DNA from 2 places in the Rossellomorea sp. QJM3NY_18 genome. Region 1 is predicted to be linked to the other one. Evidence: a T-box and tRNA genes for the amino acid it is inferred to sense, from the RefSeq annotation. Region 1 holds a T-box; the other holds one or more tRNA genes.
What was found. The T-box of region 1 lies ahead of ileS (isoleucine--tRNA ligase). A T-box ahead of a tRNA ligase gene usually reads a tRNA of that ligase, here a tRNA-Ile.

Region 1 (9,236 bases):
ACTCCCCATGCACGCTGACGGGAAATACACCAGTCTCCACGGTCTCTGACCATATTGTATAGACGTGTTTCTCCCCATGCAGGAACCCATTTCGTATCATTTACCGCTTGAAGTAATTCTTTGCGGAATTTATCTATGGATGCAAACCATTGTGCCGTCGCTCTAAAAATAACCGGCTTTTTCGTGCGCCAGTCATGTGGGTAAGAGTGAGTGATGAAGTTTAATTTCAGTAATGCCCCAGCTTCCTGAAGCTTTTCTGTGATTGGTTTATTTGCCTTATCATAGAATAAACCTTCAAATCCGGGAGCTTCTGAAGTCATAACCCCTTTATCATCCACCGGACATAAAACATCCAGTCCGTATTTCTTCCCTACAAGGAAGTCATCCTCCCCGTGCCCTGGAGCTGTATGGACACAGCCAGTACCTGAATCAGTCGTAACATGCTCACCAAGGACTACAAGGGAGTCACGATCGTACAGGGGATGTTTAGCCACGATATGTTCGAGTTCTGCTCCTTTGACCTTATTAACTACAGAAGGGTTTTCCCATTCAAGATTCTCTGCGACATCTTCAAGCAAATCTTCGGCTACGACATAGTTGTTTTCCTTCACATTTACTACAACATAGTTCAAGTCTGCATGTACGGCAATCCCAAGGTTCGCAGGAATTGTCCAAGGTGTCGTCGTCCAGATTACGAGTTGGGTTCCTTCTTCAAGGACACCCTTACCCTCTGTAACGGCAAACCCGACATAAATGGATGGGGAACGCTTATCCTGATACTCGATTTCTGCTTCTGCAAGGGCTGATTCACTTGATGGTGACCAATAGACCGGCTTTTTCCCTTTATAGATATAACCTTTTTTCGCCATATCACCGAAAACTTTGATTTGCTGTGCTTCATATTCAGGTTTTAATGTGATGTACGGGTTTTCCCAATCGCCACGTACACCTAATTGCTTAAATTGCTTACGTTGATTATCCACTTGCTCATAAGCATATTCTTCACATAATTTACGGAACTCCGCGATTGTCATTTCTTTACGCTTCACGCCTTTATTCGTTAACGCCTGCTCAATCGGCAAACCGTGAGTGTCCCAACCTGGAACATAAGGGGCATGATAACCGCTCATGGATTTATAGCGTACGATAAAGTCTTTCAGGATCTTATTCAATGCGTGACCCATATGGATATTCCCATTGGCATATGGAGGCCCATCGTGAAGGACGAATAAAGGACGATCACTCGTTCTTTCCTGTACCTTATGATAGATGTCCATCTCTTCCCACTTTTTCTGTGTATCCGGTTCTCGCTTAGGTAAGTTCCCTCTCATCGGGAATTCCGTTTTCGGCATCAGTAATGTATCTTTATATTCCATGAAATCATCCTCCTAATCGTTTCTCTTAATTGCCATCATTTCTATATCCTTTACTTCTTAATCAGGCAGGGTGAACTTTCCTTTTTTTAAAAATAAAAAAAGCTTTCTCATCCCTGAATAGGGACGAGAAAGCCTTTCCCGCGGTACCACCCTCATAAAGACCGAAAAGAGTCTTCACTTGTTGATTCGTAACGTGAATAAATCGCCACTCATTACTCTTCGGGGAGGAATTTCATGAGCAGGGCTCGAGGGTGATCTTCCGCGCTTCTTTCCTTGTCGGGCTCACACCGTCCCCGACTCGCTAGAAAGGATTCATTATTAGTACGTACTGTCCCTGTCTTAGCTTATTAATACAATTAAGATTGTTGTTCAATTATATGAAAGTATTGCTCTTTTCGTCAAGACAATGTCTCTTCTTCTTTTAAAGTTTTTAAATCCGTTGCGTCCAAATCAAATTCCATTAACTGATCCCAGTCATTTGTATCGAGAAGATCTAGCTGCGCTTCGATCAACATTTTGAAACGAGTACGGAACACCTTCGACTGTTTCTTGAGTTCTTCTATCTCAATGGCAATCTTACGGGCTTTGGACAGTGATTCATTAACGATGCGATCGGCATTCTTCTCGGCTTCCTTAATGATCAGCTTTGATTCTTTCATTGCATTCCGCTTGACTTCTTCCCCTGCTTCTTGAGCAATGACGATTGACTTGTTTAACGTTTCCTCGATGCTTGTAAAATGACCTAAACGTTCATTCAATGAGTTTAAACGTTCTTCTGTTTCTTTCTTCTCACGGATCAGAATTTCGTAATCTTTAATAATCTGATCTAAAAATTCGTTAACCTCATCCTCATCATAACCGCGAAAGCCACGACTAAATTCTTTATTATGTATGTCTAATGGCGTTAAAGGCATGGGAGCCACCTCCAGTACTTGGTGAATTACATATTTATTATAACTAAAATTTCGACAGTATGTGGGAGAATTCCTTTATTTTTCTTAAATTATTTCAGAATTCCCACAGAGATTCGCCATTTATCCCGTTTTGTTCTTCCTTCAATGGACAGTAACTTACTTCTTCCGTACCCTCTGGCGGAGAGAACATCGGAAGTTTCGACTTCAAAAGAGGGGTTTTCAACCGCTTTCCAATTTACTTTGACTTGCCCGCTTTTGATCAAGGTTTGAGCCTTTTGGCGGGAATCATTATAGATAGCTGCAATTACGACGTCCAGCCTCAAAGAACTGACGGTCGTCATTTTTTCCTGCCATTCTTCCTGCCTTTCCATTCGTTCTTCCAGCGGAATGTCGTTTAAGGAAATCTTTGCTTTCCCTATTTGGGTCAGTTCCATAAGGACATAATCCGAAATTTCATCTGCAAGCATCAGCTGAATGGTATCCTCCCCGGTCAGGATATCCCCGAACTTATCCCTTTTCAACCCAAGTGACATCAAGGTCCCTAATACCTGTCTATGTTCTATTGTAACAAACTTCGAAGCATACTGTATTTCAAATAACCTTATTCCAAAATCTTCTTCCCCTGGCTGAAAATAAGGGGGATACAATAAAGCTCGTTTCCTTTCCGAGTTTTCAGGATAAAAAGATAGGATGATTTCATCGTTATGACCAATGATAGACTCGACAATATGCTGCTGTCTCGGGTCCAAAAAGTCCGTTCTTTTCGCTGTATATTGATCTTCCACTGTCTGCTTCCACTCAAGTACAGCATCTACGAACTCCTTTTCATCCGGCCTGAAATGTTGATAGATCGAAGACATACTTTCACCCCCTATGTGGTTTACCCAAAATAAAAGGACCGAAACTGTTTGACCGGTTTCAGTCCTTTTTAGGCATCTATCCTTATCATAGTACCGATTAAATAAGCCATCTAAATATTTGGTACAACCCGGATTGGGCCAGATTCAGCACAATGAATGCCACAATCGGTGAAATATCAATCATTCCGATCGATGGGACAAAACGTCTGAATGGTTCTAAATACGGTTCGCATATCCTTGCAAGGAACTGTCCGATCGACGTCTCTTTGGCATTCGGGAACCAGGACATTAAAATATAAATGATTAACGCCCAGGAGTATATTTGAATTAGTTTAGACAAAATTTCATAAAGCATTACCATAATTTACATTACCACCTCGAGTCTGATAAATCTTCCTCTTTTAAGAACTCAGAAATATTTCCGCTCACTTCAACATTGTCAGGTGTGCACAGAAAAATATTATCGCCTACACGTTGAATGTCGCCACCGATTGCATACACCGTCCCGCTGAGAAAGTCGACAATACGCTTCGCCTGATCATGTTGTATCCTCTGCAGGTTTACAAGGACTGAGCGCCGATTCTTTAGATGGTCTGCAATTTCCTGAGCCTCTGCATATACTCTAGGTTCTACAAGAATCATCTTAGAAGATTTCTGGACACTCTGAAGGCTCACAACATTTTGTTTTGAATTTGAAAGCTGTGACTTCATGGGCTTTTTCTCCTCGTATTCTTCTTCATACTTCTCTTCTTCGTATTCGTATTCATCTTCGTCCAGCAAAAAGAACGTTTTAAACTTTGACTTAATACCCATTTGTATTCATCCCCTCTCAGTCATTTCCAACTAATGCAGTTCCAATACGAATAAATGTGGCACCCTCTTCAATTGCTATCACATAATCGTTGCTCATTCCCATGGATAATTCCGTACATGGGGCATATGGAAGATTAAGTGAACGGGTTTCTTCCTGAATGGTTTTCAGCTGCCTGAAACAAGTCCTTAAGAAAGCTTCATCATCCGTATGGGGTGCCATCGTCATCAATCCTACGACTTTAATATTGGATAAGTCTTTTAAACTGCCGACAAATTCCTTCACTTCATCAGGAGAAATTCCATGTTTGGATCCTTCTCCGGAAACATTCACTTGAACGAAACAAGACACAGGCTCATCCGCTCTTTTATGAATTTCTTTCGCTAATGACAGACGATCCAGGGAGTGTATGTATGATACTTTATCAATGATGTTTTTAACCTTTCTTGATTGCAGGGAACCAATGAAATGCCATCGGGCCTTGTCCCGTAAAACATCCCACTTGGAGATAAGCCCCTCATCCCGGTTTTCCCCTAAGTGAAAAAGTCCTGCTTCAACTGCCTCTTCCGCGCGGTCGATGGATACGTATTTCGTGACCGCGACAACATTTACGTCTTCTGTCCTTCTTCCACTGCGTTCACAGGCACGTTGGATGTTTTCATTGATGTGTTGGATATTTTCAGATACCTTCATCTTATTTCTCCTTCCAGCCAATAAAACTCATTATTCTTCCCGTTTCTCCACCATCTCTTCTATAAGAGAAAAATTCATCGTGACAGGACGAACAAAAACTGGAAGTATGAATTTGATCAGAGTGTAAGCCGGACTGAATCAAGAGCTGTTGATTTAACTTCTTCAGATCAAGATTGTACTGTCCCTCTTCCTTTAAATTATAGGGTAAGTTGTTTTCATCTTCTAGTGTTTTTTTCACTTTATCAATCACATAATCATCCACAATATAGCAATCTTTACATATGGAAGGTCCTATAACCACTTCTAATGAAGATATGGAGGAACTTCTCCCGACAAACTTACCGACCATTTTCGGCCCTATTTCAAGGACCGTCCCCTTCCATCCGGCATGTGCCAGACCGATTGTGCCAGTCGCCCTGTCGAGGAAATAAAGAGGGACACAATCTGCATAACACATCGTTAACAGGAGGTTCCTTTCCCCTGTCAAGAATCCGTCGGTATCTTTAATGCTGTTATGATAGTTCTCTGCACCTTTCCCTCTGTCTTCAGAGTTCACAAAAGAGATATTCTTCCCATGTGTCTGTTCAGCAGCCACAAAGCTGTCAAAAGGCATATTCAGGCTGGATGCCAAAAGTTTGCGGTTATGAATGACTGATGCTTCCTTATCTCCTACATGAAGGCCCATATTGAATGAATGAAAAGGTCCTTCACTTATTCCGCCACGATTTGTGGTTATGCCCGCGACCAGTTCCGGGTTTTCTTTCGTCCATTTTCCAATGGAGTAATATGAGTTTGTCTCTGTTATAAAAGGCTCTTTCGACACGGTGAATCTCCCTCGTTTTTTATTTAGTGTACCATAGTCCATTGAGATTCGTCATGTGTCGGGGGATTGTTTCGGTTCCTGAAGCTGTCCTTGAATGTAATGGTTGTCTTTATATCTGACCAGAATCACGTCTTCCCCTATCTTTACGATACTGCTCCATGGGATCACGATATCTTCTTCCTTGCCAAAAAAACCTAATATTTTCCCTCCGCTCCCGATCACAATTGCCTCGATTCTTCCAGTATCCAGATTGATCTCAATGTCACCGATATTCCCCAATTTCCGCCCGTCTGAAATACTGACAACATCCTTCACCTGGAATTCTGATATTCGCACCATACTTCTTCACCCTCTTTTCATGTTGATTTCTGATCGGTTCATCATTTTAAATGCATATAGGCATACTCTTTACCTTTTAAAAGTGGATATTATCATTGTATGCAGCATAGAAAAAAGGCAGACCTTCCCGAGGGAAATCTGCCTTTTTTCTATGCTTGTCGGGGCTGAACGAGCCGCCTCCACTTTTCTCTGTCCAGCTACAGGGCTTAGAGGCTCGAGGTCATAAGTCAAACCATCCAAAAAGGCAAAGTACGCCTTTCCGGATGGTTCGCCTTATGCTTGTCGCCTCTGGGCAAAGCCCTTCCGCTTTTCGTTTGTCCAGCTGCGGCGGCTAGCCCCTCGAGGTCACAACTGAAAAATCCCATAAGGCAAAGGGCGCCTTTTGGGATTTTCCTGTTGTGCTTGTCGGGGCTGATCGAGCCGCCTCCGCTTTTCGTTTCTTATTGAATATTTTTGTTCATTTGTTTGATTGCTGCTTTTTCTAGTCGTGATACTTGTGCTTGGGAGATTCCGATTTCTTCTGCGACTTCCATTTGGGTTTTTCCTTGAAAGAAGCGTTTGCTGATAATGAGTTTCTCACGATCATTCAATCGTCTCATTCCTTCTTGAAGGGCAATTTCTTCGATCCAGTGGAAATCGCGGTTCTTTTCGTCGCTCAGTTGATCCATAACGAATATTGGGTCTCCTCCATCATTATAGATGGGTTCAAACAGCGAAACGGGATCTTGTATGGCATCCAGTGCAAATACGATTTCTTCGTGAGATACATCAAGAACTTTGGCAATTTCTTCTGCAGTCGGCTCCTTGGATGTCTCCCCCATTAATTTCTCCCTTACTTGCAGAGCTTTGTACGCAATATCCCGTAGTGAACGGGACACCCTTATCGGGTTATTGTCTCTCAAATATCGACGGATTTCCCCAATGATCATCGGAACCGCGTATGTAGAGAATCGAACGTTTTGACCCAAATCAAAATTATCGATGGATTTCATTAATCCGATACACCCTACTTGAAATAAATCATCAACATACTCACCACGGTTATTAAAGCGTTGAATTACACTTAAGACGAGGCGTAAATTTCCGTTGACCAGTTTTTCTCTCGCGGTGATATCACCCGCTTGCATTTCCTTGAATAAAATTCTCATTTCATCATTTTTGAGCACTGGCAATTTGGACGTATCCACACCACAAATCTCGACTTTATTACGTGTCATTCTTTCCCCTCCTTGTAGGAGCTGCTGTACAAAATTCAGTATTTCCTTGAAGAGGAAAAATATGCATTTCATTCTGACATAGAGGGGCGGGAAAGGTCCAAATCCCTTACAATACCTGATTCAAAAAGCTAAAATTTTTTTTAATTCCTGGCCACATTAAAAAGCTGACCTTTTCAATTGAAAAAGTCAGCTTTTTAATGTCATACCATTTTATTGAATTCCTTCTTCAATCGTTTGATAATCCTTTTTTCCAATCGGGAAATATAGGACTGTGAAATCCCAAGCATATCAGCTACGTCTTTCTGGGTTTTTTCCTCTTCCCCCATCAATCCAAAGCGAAGCTCCATAATTTGTTTCTCACGGTCAGTTAGCTGATGAAGGGCATTAAAGAGTAATTTTTTATCCACTGTTGCCTCAAGATCTTTTGTAATGATGTCTTCATCCGTCCCGAGAACATCCGATAACAGCAATTCATTTCCATCCCAATCGATATTAAGGGGTTCGTCAAATGAGACTTCCGAGCGAATTTTGTTGTTTCTTCTTAAGTACATAAGAATTTCGTTCTCTATACACCTTGAAGCATAGGTCGCCAACTTGATTTTTTTCTCGGGATTGAAGGTATTGACTGCTTTAATAAGGCCGATGGTGCCGATACTGATCAAATCTTCTATATTGATGCCTGTGTTTTCAAACTTCCGGGCTATATATACTACCAGTCGTAAATTACGTTCTATCAATAAGGATCGTGCTGCCTTGTCACCTTTAGGCAATTTGTTGAGCAGGACTTCTTCCTCTTCCTTTGTCAACGGTGGAGGGAGGGCTTCACTACCACCTATGTAGTAAATTTCATCTGTCTTCAGACCCAGCTTGATTAACAGTTTGTACCAATAATACAAAAATTTGAATTTGAATTTTTTCATTGTTGCTCCCCCTTCTATTTCTTTAAATTGTGAGTATAGTAGTAATAATTGATTCACGAAACGTTAAGCACCGGTTTTCTTGAAGCCATTTTCGGATGGACGATCGCCCCGAAACTCCCATCTGCCGATAAGGGTTCTTCTCTAAAGGCGACTAACCCATTTGGTATGGTCCATTCCGCTTCATGATCACTGAGTACTAATGAATCAGGCTTTATCGCGGCTAGAAGCTGACTGTTTCTTCCTACCGATTGTGCTGGAACGATACGCATTCTGTCAGACCAGCGGGTATCGATCTCTTTCCCACCCGAAAAAATTTCATCCACATCATGGCAAAGTGCCTTCATTTCATCGGGAATCTCACCCTCGATTTCAGCAATGGATAGAATCATGACCGGACTTTTTGAAATGGGATCCTGAAGTTGATTCCCACTGTCCACAAGACCGCTTACAGTACAATGGAAATCACCAATCTGAATGCTGACTTTCAGGAGCTGATCATATTGGAGCTTCACATGCTCGATACTATCCATTCTCCCTTTCGAAAAGTACCAGGCAAGAGGCAGGGCGAGCATCACAAATACCCAGCTTATCGGGTCACCAAATCCGCGAATGCTTGCAAGCAGCATGGATGATTCCCTGCTTGGATCGAAGCTGATAAAATAATGAGCCCCAATTAATATTCCACCCATAAAAAAGGTGACGAAATAAAACATAAGAAGATTTGATATATAATAGCGCAATCTTCTATAGCCAAAAGCTGAATACACCATGACGACGGAGAATAATAACTTGACTAAGGGGTTTCCTGCAAAGTAAGCAAATGGTGAAAAAGCGAGGAGAATAATGACAGAGCCTATCAGACTTCCGATACCTATTCTCCAGAGGGCGTATTGTCTCTTTAAAATGATTCCTGTTAACCATAATAAGAAAAAGTCTACTAACAGATTTAACAACCAAATGACATCCAAATATAAAGTCAATCTCTCCCCTCCTTTTAACACCTCACAATTCGATTCCGTTAAAGACCGGAATGACTTATGAGAAGTATATCGTACATCCTTTTTAAAGGTTGTCATTTTTTGTATGCTCCCACGGAAAAGTTTTCGGAGATATGAACGAAAAATGTCATTAAATATGGATGCCATAAACACCACCAAAATATAGTTTTTCGGAATGCATTTTTAGTCCAGGGAAAAGAAAATCCTATAAAAATAAGAATCCCCCAAGGCATGAAGCCTTGGGGGATTCTCATTTTTATTCCATTATTAACGACGACGGTTTCT
Region 2 (9,236 bases), 2.1 Mb from region 1:
GGGGCTTCATGCTTAGATGCTTTCAGCACTTATCCCTTCCGCACATAGCTACCCAGCGATGCCTTTGGCAAGACAACTGGTACACCAGCGGTGCGTCCATCCCGGTCCTCTCGTACTAAGGACAGCTCCTCTCAAATTTCCTGCGCCCACGACGGATAGGGACCGAACTGTCTCACGACGTTCTGAACCCAGCTCGCGTACCGCTTTAATGGGCGAACAGCCCAACCCTTGGGACCGACTACAGCCCCAGGATGCGATGAGCCGACATCGAGGTGCCAAACCTCCCCGTCGATGTGGACTCTTGGGGGAGATAAGCCTGTTATCCCCGGGGTAGCTTTTATCCGTTGAGCGATGGCCCTTCCATGCGGAACCACCGGATCACTAAGCCCGACTTTCGTCCCTGCTCGACTTGTAGGTCTCGCAGTCAAGCTCCCTTGTGCCTTTACACTCTGCGAATGATTTCCAACCATTCTGAGGGAACCTTTGGGCGCCTCCGTTACTCTTTAGGAGGCGACCGCCCCAGTCAAACTGCCCACCTGACACTGTCTCCCACCCCGATAAGGGGCGCGGGTTAGAATTTCAATACAGCCAGGGTAGTATCCCACCGATGCCTCCACCGAAGCTAGCGCTCCGGTTTCCAAGGCTCCTACCTATCCTGTACAAGCTGTACCAAAATTCAATATCAGGCTACAGTAAAGCTCCACGGGGTCTTTCCGTCCTGTCGCGGGTAACCTGCATCTTCACAGGTACTATAATTTCACCGAGTCTCTCGTTGAGACAGTGCCCAGATCGTTACGCCTTTCGTGCGGGTCGGAACTTACCCGACAAGGAATTTCGCTACCTTAGGACCGTTATAGTTACGGCCGCCGTTTACTGGGGCTTCGATTCGCACCTTCGCTTGCGCTAAGCACTCCTCTTAACCTTCCAGCACCGGGCAGGCGTCAGCCCCTATACTTCGCCTTACGGCTTCGCAGAGACCTGTGTTTTTGCTAAACAGTCGCCTGGGCCTATTCACTGCGGCTCTCTCGGGCTTGCACCCTACCAGAGCACCCCTTCTCCCGAAGTTACGGGGTCATTTTGCCGAGTTCCTTAACGAGAGTTCTCTCGCTCACCTTAGGATTCTCTCCTCGCCTACCTGTGTCGGTTTGCGGTACGGGCACCTTTTTCCTCGCTAGAGGCTTTTCTTGGCAGTGTGGAATCAGGAACTTCGCTACTATAATTCGCTCGCTGTCACAGCTCAGCCTTCACGATGATGGGATTTGCCTCATCATCAGCCTAACTGCTTAGACGCACATATCCAGCAGTGCGCTTACCCTATCCTCCTGCGTCCCCCCATTGCTCAAACGGAAAAGAGGTGGTACAGGAATATCAACCTGTTGTCCATCGTCTACGCCTATCGGCCTCGACTTAGGTCCCGACTAACCCTGAGCGGACGAGCCTTCCTCAGGAAACCTTAGGCATTCGGTGGATGGGATTCTCACCCATCTTTCGCTACTCATACCGGCATTCTCACTTCTAAGCACTCCACCAGTCCTTACGGTCTAGCTTCGCAGTCCTTAGAACGCTCTCCTACCACTGACACCTAGAGGTGTCAATCCACAGCTTCGGTGATACGTTTAGCCCCGGTACATTTTCGGCGCAGAGTCACTCGACCAGTGAGCTATTACGCACTCTTTAAATGGTGGCTGCTTCTAAGCCAACATCCTGGTTGTCTAAGCAACTCCACATCCTTTTCCACTTAACGTATACTTTGGGACCTTAGCTGGTGGTCTGGGCTGTTTCCCTTTCGACTACGGATCTTATCACTCGCAGTCTGACTCCCATGGATAAGTCTTTGGCATTCGGAGTTTGTCTGAATTCGGTAACCCGATGAGGGCCCCTAGTCCAAACAGTGCTCTACCTCCAAGACTCTTACACATGAGGCTAGCCCTAAAGCTATTTCGGAGAGAACCAGCTATCTCCAAGTTCGATTGGAATTTCTCCGCTACCCACACCTCATCCCCGCACTTTTCAACGTGCGTGGGTTCGGACCTCCATTCAGTGTTACCTGAACTTCATCCTGGACATGGGTAGATCACCTGGTTTCGGGTCTACGACCACATACTAAATTCGCCCTATTCAGACTCGCTTTCGCTGCGGCTCCGTCTTATCAACTTAACCTTGCATGGGATCGTAACTCGCCGGTTCATTCTACAAAAGGCACGCCATCACCCGTTAACGGGCTCTGACTACTTGTAGGCACACGGTTTCAGGTTCTATTTCACTCCCCTTCCGGGGTGCTTTTCACCTTTCCCTCACGGTACTGGTTCACTATCGGTCACTAGGGAGTATTTAGCCTTGGGAGATGGTCCTCCCAGCTTCCGACGGGATTTCACGTGTCCCGCCGTACTCAGGATCCACTCAAGAGGGAATGAAGTTTCAACTACAGGGTTGTTACCTTCTTTGACGAGCCTTTCCAGACTTCTTCGTCTACTTCATTCCTTTGTAACTCCGTATAGAGTGTCCTACAACCCCAAGAGGCAAGCCTCTTGGTTTGGGCTATATCCCGTTTCGCTCGCCGCTACTCAGGGAATCGCAATTGCTTTCTCTTCCTCCAGGTACTTAGATGTTTCAGTTCCCTGGGTCTGCCTTCCATACTCTATGTATTCAAGTAAGGATATTGTTCCATTACGAACAATGGGTTCCCCCATTCGGAAATCTCTGGATCAAAGCTCACTTACAGCTCCCCAAAGCATATCGGTGTTAGTCCCGTCCTTCGTCGGCTCCTAGTGCCAAGGCATCCACCGTGCGCCCTTCATAACTTAACCTAAATTTCGCTTTATCAGCTTTGCTGCTAAATCAAAATTTGATCACTTACTAATTAAGGTTTAAACCCTAAAATGGCGATACTCGGTAATTTCTTGACTATCAATTTATCTTTATCTAGTTTTCAAAGAACAAATCCTTTTTTATCTCGTAAGAGACAAAAAGTTTTGATGGTTGAACCATCAAAACTGAACAAAACTTCGACTGTCAACGTTTTTGTAAATCTTCCTTAGAAAGGAGGTGATCCAGCCGCACCTTCCGATACGGCTACCTTGTTACGACTTCACCCCAATCATCTGTCCCACCTTAGGCGGCTGGCTCCAAAAGGTTACCTCACCGACTTCGGGTGTTACAAACTCTCGTGGTGTGACGGGCGGTGTGTACAAGGCCCGGGAACGTATTCACCGCGGCATGCTGATCCGCGATTACTAGCGATTCCAGCTTCATGTAGGCGAGTTGCAGCCTACAATCCGAACTGAGAACGGTTTTATGGGATTGGCTAAACCTCGCGGTCTTGCTGCCCTTTGTACCGTCCATTGTAGCACGTGTGTAGCCCAGGTCATAAGGGGCATGATGATTTGACGTCATCCCCACCTTCCTCCGGTTTGTCACCGGCAGTCATCTTAGAGTGCCCAACTGAATGCTGGCAACTAAGATCAAGGGTTGCGCTCGTTGCGGGACTTAACCCAACATCTCACGACACGAGCTGACGACAACCATGCACCACCTGTCACTCTGTCCCCCGAAGGGGAAAGCCCTATCTCTAGGGTTGTCAGAGGATGTCAAGACCTGGTAAGGTTCTTCGCGTTGCTTCGAATTAAACCACATGCTCCACCGCTTGTGCGGGCCCCCGTCAATTCCTTTGAGTTTCAGTCTTGCGACCGTACTCCCCAGGCGGAGTGCTTAATGCGTTAGCTGCAGCACTAAGGGGCGGAAACCCCCTAACACTTAGCACTCATCGTTTACGGCGTGGACTACCAGGGTATCTAATCCTGTTTGCTCCCCACGCTTTCGCGCCTCAGTGTCAGTTACAGACCAGAAAGTCGCCTTCGCCACTGGTGTTCCTCCAAATATCTACGCATTTCACCGCTACACTTGGAATTCCACTTTCCTCTTCTGCACTCAAGTTCCCCAGTTTCCAATGACCCTCCACGGTTGAGCCGTGGGCTTTCACATCAGACTTAAGAAACCACCTGCGCGCGCTTTACGCCCAATAATTCCGGACAACGCTTGCCACCTACGTATTACCGCGGCTGCTGGCACGTAGTTAGCCGTGGCTTTCTGGTTAGGTACCGTCAAGGTGCCGCCCTATTCGAACGGCACTTGTTCTTCCCTAACAACAGAGCTTTACGATCCGAAAACCTTCATCACTCACGCGGCGTTGCTCCGTCAGACTTTCGTCCATTGCGGAAGATTCCCTACTGCTGCCTCCCGTAGGAGTCTGGGCCGTGTCTCAGTCCCAGTGTGGCCGATCACCCTCTCAGGTCGGCTACGCATCGTGGCCTTGGTGAGCCGTTACCTCACCAACTAGCTAATGCGCCGCGGGTCCATCTGTAAGTGATAGCTAAAAGCCACCTTTCAACATTTCCTCATGCGAGGAAATGAGTTATCCGGTATTAGCCCCGGTTTCCCGGAGTTATCCCAGTCTTACAGGCAGGTTACCCACGTGTTACTCACCCGTCCGCCGCTGATATCAGGGAGCAAGCTCCCATCAATCCGCTCGACTTGCATGTATTAGGCACGCCGCCAGCGTTCGTCCTGAGCCAGGATCAAACTCTCCGATAAAAGTTTGAATAGCTCTTTAAAAATAAATCTAGAATTAACGTTGACGTATTGTCTTGTTTTGTTCAGTTTTCAAGGTTCAATGTGTAAGTCCTTCTCTCGAAGCGACCCTTACTATGCTACATGATTGTTAACCTGTTGTCAACAACTCTTTAAAAGAAGTTTTGATCAAGTTTTCATATTACGTTGCTCGTTTGCAGCAACAAATAATACTTTATCAGTTAACTTCGTAGAAGTCAACTTCTTTTTATAACTTTCTCAAAAAAAGAGATCGTTGTTCCATTATCTTCAATAAGAAGATAATGGCTCCGCAGGCAAGATTCGAACTTGCGACCGATCGGTTAACAGCCGATAGCTCTACCACTGAGCTACTGCGGAATAATGGAATGGTGGGCCTAAGTGGACTCGAACCACCGACCTCACGCTTATCAGGCGTGCGCTCTAACCAGCTGAGCTATAGGCCCAAAAATGAAATTGGAGCGGGTGAAGGGAATCGAACCCTCATCATCAGCTTGGAAGGCTGAGGTTTTACCACTAAACTACACCCGCGTGAATATTTGGAGGCGGCAACCGGATTTGAACCGGTGATAAAGGTTTTGCAGACCTCTGCCTTACCACTTGGCTATGCCGCCGTTGGCTGGGCTAGCTGGATTCGAACCAACGCATGTCGCAGTCAAAGTGCGATGCCTTACCGCTTGGCTATAGCCCAATATAAAGGGCGACTGATGGGAATCGAACCCACGAATGCCTGAACCACAATCAGGTGCGTTAACCACTTCGCCACAATCGCCATGCTTGAAATTTCTTTGGCAGGGGCAGTAGGAATCGAACCCACACCAAAGGTTTTGGAGACCTTCGTTCTACCGTTAAACTATGCCCCTGTGATATATATTAGTTTTTAAAAACCACCATGCTACTTGGATCATAATGCTCCGCTCCACGTGGTTTAAGGAAGATTATTTCACTCCGCTGTCGCTTCGTAAAAAATCTTGGTGGAGGGGGGCAGATTCGAACTGCCGAACCCGAAGGAGCGGATTTACAGTCCGCCGCGTTTAGCCACTTCGCTACCCCTCCAAATAAAATAAATACTTAAAGGTTCTTAAGTATAAATGGTGGCTCAGGACGGAATCGAACCGCCGACACATGGATTTTCAGTCCACTGCTCTACCAACTGAGCTACTGAGCCAAATATAATATGCATCCTACAAATAGAATGTTGTAGTCCATCGTCCAGCTCTCAGGAAGCCGAATCAAGAAGTTGCTTGAGCCGTATTATATAGGAGATTAAATTTTCAAATGACAATTAAAAGATAAATGGCGGTCCGGACGGGACTCGAACCCGCGACCTCCTGCGTGACAGGCAGGCATTCTAACCAACTGAACTACCGGACCAAAGTTTTTCACGATAGTGAAAATAACTATCCATGCGTGACTCATCAAAGAACATCCTATCTTTAGTCAAAAATGGTATTGCGGGGACAGGATTTGAACCTGCGACCTTCGGGTTATGAGCCCGACGAGCTACCGAACTGCTCCACCCCGCGACGATAAAATATCATTAAGTTTCCACTATCCCATTATGCATCACGCAGATCCACCCCGACTTCAGTAAGCTCATTCAAGCTGCAGCTCAGTCGGTGCGCTGATGTGAACGCTCCGAAGATTATTCGGTCGTGCTCCACCCCGCGACGATAATATTTTTCAAAGAGAAAATGGAGGAGGAAGGGGGATTCGAACCCCCGCGGGCTGTTACACCCCTGTCGGTTTTCAAGACCGATCCCTTCAGCCGGACTTGGGTATTCCTCCGTATAATGGACCCTGTAGGACTCGAACCTACGACCGGACGGTTATGAGCCGTCTGCTCTAACCAACTGAGCTAAGGGTCCTTATAAATCGTACGTTATGTATTAAGTAATAGCGGCGGAGGGGATCGAACCCCCGACCTCACGGGTATGAACCGTACGCTCTAGCCAGCTGAGCTACACCGCCACGAATATAATATGTTTCCCTTTTTAAAAAACATTAAAGTTCGTTTCACTGCCGTGAAATAAACTTGGTGGAGCCTAGCGGGATCGAACCGCTGACCTCCTGCGTGCAAAGCAGGCGCTCTCCCAGCTGAGCTAAGGCCCCAAAGAAGTGGTCGGGAAGACAGGATTCGAACCTGCGACCCCTTGGTCCCAAACCAAGTGCTCTACCAAGCTGAGCTACTTCCCGATATTTGGCGCGCCCGAGAGGAGTCGAACCCCTAACCTTTTGATCCGTAGTCAAACGCTCTATCCAATTGAGCTACGGGCGCAGAATGAAATATAGTTTTTTCAATAAGTAACGTAAGGATAGATATTTTGCTGGTGCAAATTAATGATAGTTATTTTGCTTTCGCAAAAAACTTTGGTGCCGAGGACCGGAATCGAACCGGTACGGTAGTCACCTACCGCAGGATTTTAAGTCCTGTGCGTCTGCCAGTTCCGCCACCCCGGCTAGTTTGGAGCGGAAGACGGGATTCGAACCCGCGACCCCCACCTTGGCAAGGTGGTGTTCTACCACTGAACTACTTCCGCAACAAAAATGGTGCGGGTGAAGGGACTTGAACCCCCACGCCTTGCGGCGCCAGATCCTAAGTCTGGTGCGTCTGCCAATTCCGCCACACCCGCATGAATCTTTGTTTTTCACATCGAAGAAAAACAATGGTAAGATATTTTGCCGAGGCAAAAATCTTTGGTGAGCCATGAAGGATTCGAACCTTCGACCCTCTGATTAAAAGTCAGATGCTCTACCAACTGAGCTAATGGCTCATAAAACCAAATGGTGCCGGCAAGAGGACTTGAACCCCCAACCTACTGATTACAAGTCAGTTGCTCTACCAGTTGAGCTACACCGGCGTGTATAATCGTCTATTAAATTCCGCTTAACGAAAGTAATTCCTCGAAGCAGTTCAAGAAAAGATATTTTGCTGGCGCAAAATTTAATGAAGTTTATTTTACTTTCGTAAAAAACTTGGTGGAGGATGACGGGATCGAACCGCCGACCCTCTGCTTGTAAGGCAGATGCTCTCCCAGCTGAGCTAATCCTCCATATTAATGAGCTATTATTTGTTTGTTAAAAAATTGGTGACCCATACGGGATTCGAACCCGTGTTACCGCCGTGAAAGGGCGGTGTCTTAACCGCTTGACCAATGGGCCGATATTTTGAAAAAATCCCGTTCAAGGACATGTATTACTATATCAATTAATTTCGCAGAAGTCAACTTCTAATTAACAGTTAAAGAACACCTTTTCGGATCTACTAATTATAGCATTTTGTATGCCGAAAAAGAATATACCATATCTTCAAAGAGTATATCAATAGATATTTTTAACCTTCATTAATTTTTTCTGATTCTAATGTTAAATGTGCAGGAGTAGATCTGCAATGTTTTATACTTTCCTAGAAGAGATAGCTTGCATTATTTTAAACAATCGTTTGTTTAGTCGGTTTCCATCTTGTCTTATAAGGGATTTACCCATTAATCAAACGTTTGTTTAATAAATTTTTATAATACTGAATCGATAAACAGATCTCACCCTTTATCACCCAGAGTGAGATCTGTTAGCATAGTGTTATTTCTTCTCAATCACTATAAAACACGTACTATCCGGAAGGCGCGCCGGCTTTCCTGTTTCATCGGTAAGCTCGATTTTATGGGCTAAATGTTCTTCGTATCCTTCTTGCAGGTAATGTTCAAATACCATAATTTCAACCTGACCTCCGAGCGTCGCCTGGATAAATTCCCGAAAGGCAGATGGGGTGAAATATCCGAATTGTTCCTGTACTTCATGGGGGTAAGCTTCTTCTCCCCACGTATACGTATAGAGAAATTCCATCGCATCGTTTACATTGAGAAGGACAGCATTGTCTCCCGCTGAACGATAAGTGATCGACCTCCCCTTGAAGTCCCCAACGTACCTCTTGAAGAAGGAAAGGCCGTGTGCGTCTTTAAAGCGAATGATCCGTTTCTCTTCCACTGGCTCTGTCATGATGCCGTCCCGGATGATGATCCTTCCTTTTGGCCTGAGAGCTTTAAGGGAACTCTTTAAGGTTTGGGCAATGACCCCATGATTGAACTTTTCACCTTCGTACGGGATGTAGGAGAACATCTCATGGAGGATCGACGAGAATACGATCGTGTCGGCCCCTGCCTCCCCGATGTAGTTTTCAAGCTTTAGGGCATCCCCCTGCATGACTTCCCAAGGGGCACTTTCCCTTTGCTTCTTCCGTTTCAGTTCCTCCACCACATTGACGGCAATGTCAATTCCGATGACGGTGGCCCCGGGGTGGTGACGGGTCAACAGGTCCAGCATGACCCCACCCCCCGGACCGATATCAACCATTGTCTTTCCTACAGCGTAATCTGAAATCTTTTTCTTGAAGTCCTGCGAGCTGTTCATATCACTTAGGTAGGTTTGTTCATTGTTCAGCCTGTCGTAAGCATCCTTCCTGAAGTTGAACAGGTCATATAACAGGACGATGGCCCGATCATAAAGAGGTGATTTTTCAGCTTCCTGGCAGAATTCAATCAGCTTCTCCCCTGCCCGTGAAAAAGAAAACCCGACACTCGCCATTTCTTCCTGTTCATGAAAGGGCACTGCCCTCAACTGCACATGCTCATTTG

Region 2: it encodes a tRNA-Ile, which carries the amino acid that the T-box ahead of ileS (isoleucine--tRNA ligase) is inferred to sense. The anticodon was not compared.

What each region holds. Positions count from the first base shown of each region.
Region 1 is NZ_CM149659.1:1,730,389-1,739,624, reverse strand. Features, by position in the region: gene ileS (isoleucine--tRNA ligase) at 1-1,376, opposite strand, end outside; T-box leader at 1,493-1,726, opposite strand; gene AC0VXY_RS08940 (DivIVA domain-containing protein) at 1,775-2,290, opposite strand; gene AC0VXY_RS08935 (YlmH family RNA-binding protein) at 2,380-3,150, opposite strand; gene AC0VXY_RS08930 (YggT family protein) at 3,248-3,511, opposite strand; gene AC0VXY_RS08925 (cell division protein SepF) at 3,520-3,963, opposite strand; gene AC0VXY_RS08920 (YggS family pyridoxal phosphate-dependent enzyme) at 3,980-4,654, opposite strand; gene pgeF (peptidoglycan editing factor PgeF) at 4,656-5,477, opposite strand; gene AC0VXY_RS08910 (YlmC/YmxH family sporulation protein) at 5,529-5,816, opposite strand; gene sigG (RNA polymerase sporulation sigma factor SigG) at 6,257-7,105, opposite strand; gene sigE (RNA polymerase sporulation sigma factor SigE) at 7,234-7,953, opposite strand; gene spoIIGA (sigma-E processing peptidase SpoIIGA) at 8,007-8,933, opposite strand; gene ftsZ (cell division protein FtsZ) at 9,219-9,236, opposite strand, start outside.
Region 2 is NZ_CM149659.1:3,920,362-3,929,597, forward strand. Features, by position in the region: rRNA gene AC0VXY_RS20190 (23S ribosomal RNA) at 1-2,807, opposite strand, end outside; rRNA gene AC0VXY_RS20195 (16S ribosomal RNA) at 3,039-4,590, opposite strand; tRNA gene AC0VXY_RS20200 (tRNA-Asn) at 4,891-4,965, opposite strand; tRNA gene AC0VXY_RS20205 (tRNA-Ile) at 4,975-5,051, opposite strand; tRNA gene AC0VXY_RS20210 (tRNA-Gly) at 5,063-5,136, opposite strand; tRNA gene AC0VXY_RS20215 (tRNA-Cys) at 5,146-5,219, opposite strand; tRNA gene AC0VXY_RS20220 (tRNA-Gln) at 5,222-5,296, opposite strand; tRNA gene AC0VXY_RS20225 (tRNA-His) at 5,305-5,377, opposite strand; tRNA gene AC0VXY_RS20230 (tRNA-Trp) at 5,395-5,468, opposite strand; tRNA gene AC0VXY_RS20235 (tRNA-Tyr) at 5,578-5,661, opposite strand; tRNA gene AC0VXY_RS20240 (tRNA-Phe) at 5,698-5,773, opposite strand; tRNA gene AC0VXY_RS20245 (tRNA-Asp) at 5,903-5,979, opposite strand; tRNA gene AC0VXY_RS20250 (tRNA-Met) at 6,058-6,131, opposite strand; tRNA gene AC0VXY_RS20255 (tRNA-Ser) at 6,301-6,393, opposite strand; tRNA gene AC0VXY_RS20260 (tRNA-Ile) at 6,400-6,473, opposite strand; tRNA gene AC0VXY_RS20265 (tRNA-Met) at 6,503-6,576, opposite strand; tRNA gene AC0VXY_RS20270 (tRNA-Ala) at 6,642-6,717, opposite strand; tRNA gene AC0VXY_RS20275 (tRNA-Pro) at 6,725-6,801, opposite strand; tRNA gene AC0VXY_RS20280 (tRNA-Arg) at 6,807-6,883, opposite strand; tRNA gene AC0VXY_RS20285 (tRNA-Leu) at 6,977-7,065, opposite strand; tRNA gene AC0VXY_RS20290 (tRNA-Gly) at 7,071-7,145, opposite strand; tRNA gene AC0VXY_RS20295 (tRNA-Leu) at 7,154-7,238, opposite strand; tRNA gene AC0VXY_RS20300 (tRNA-Lys) at 7,304-7,379, opposite strand; tRNA gene AC0VXY_RS20305 (tRNA-Thr) at 7,391-7,466, opposite strand; tRNA gene AC0VXY_RS20310 (tRNA-Val) at 7,583-7,658, opposite strand; tRNA gene AC0VXY_RS20315 (tRNA-Glu) at 7,693-7,767, opposite strand; gene AC0VXY_RS20320 (class I SAM-dependent methyltransferase) at 8,185-9,236, opposite strand, start outside.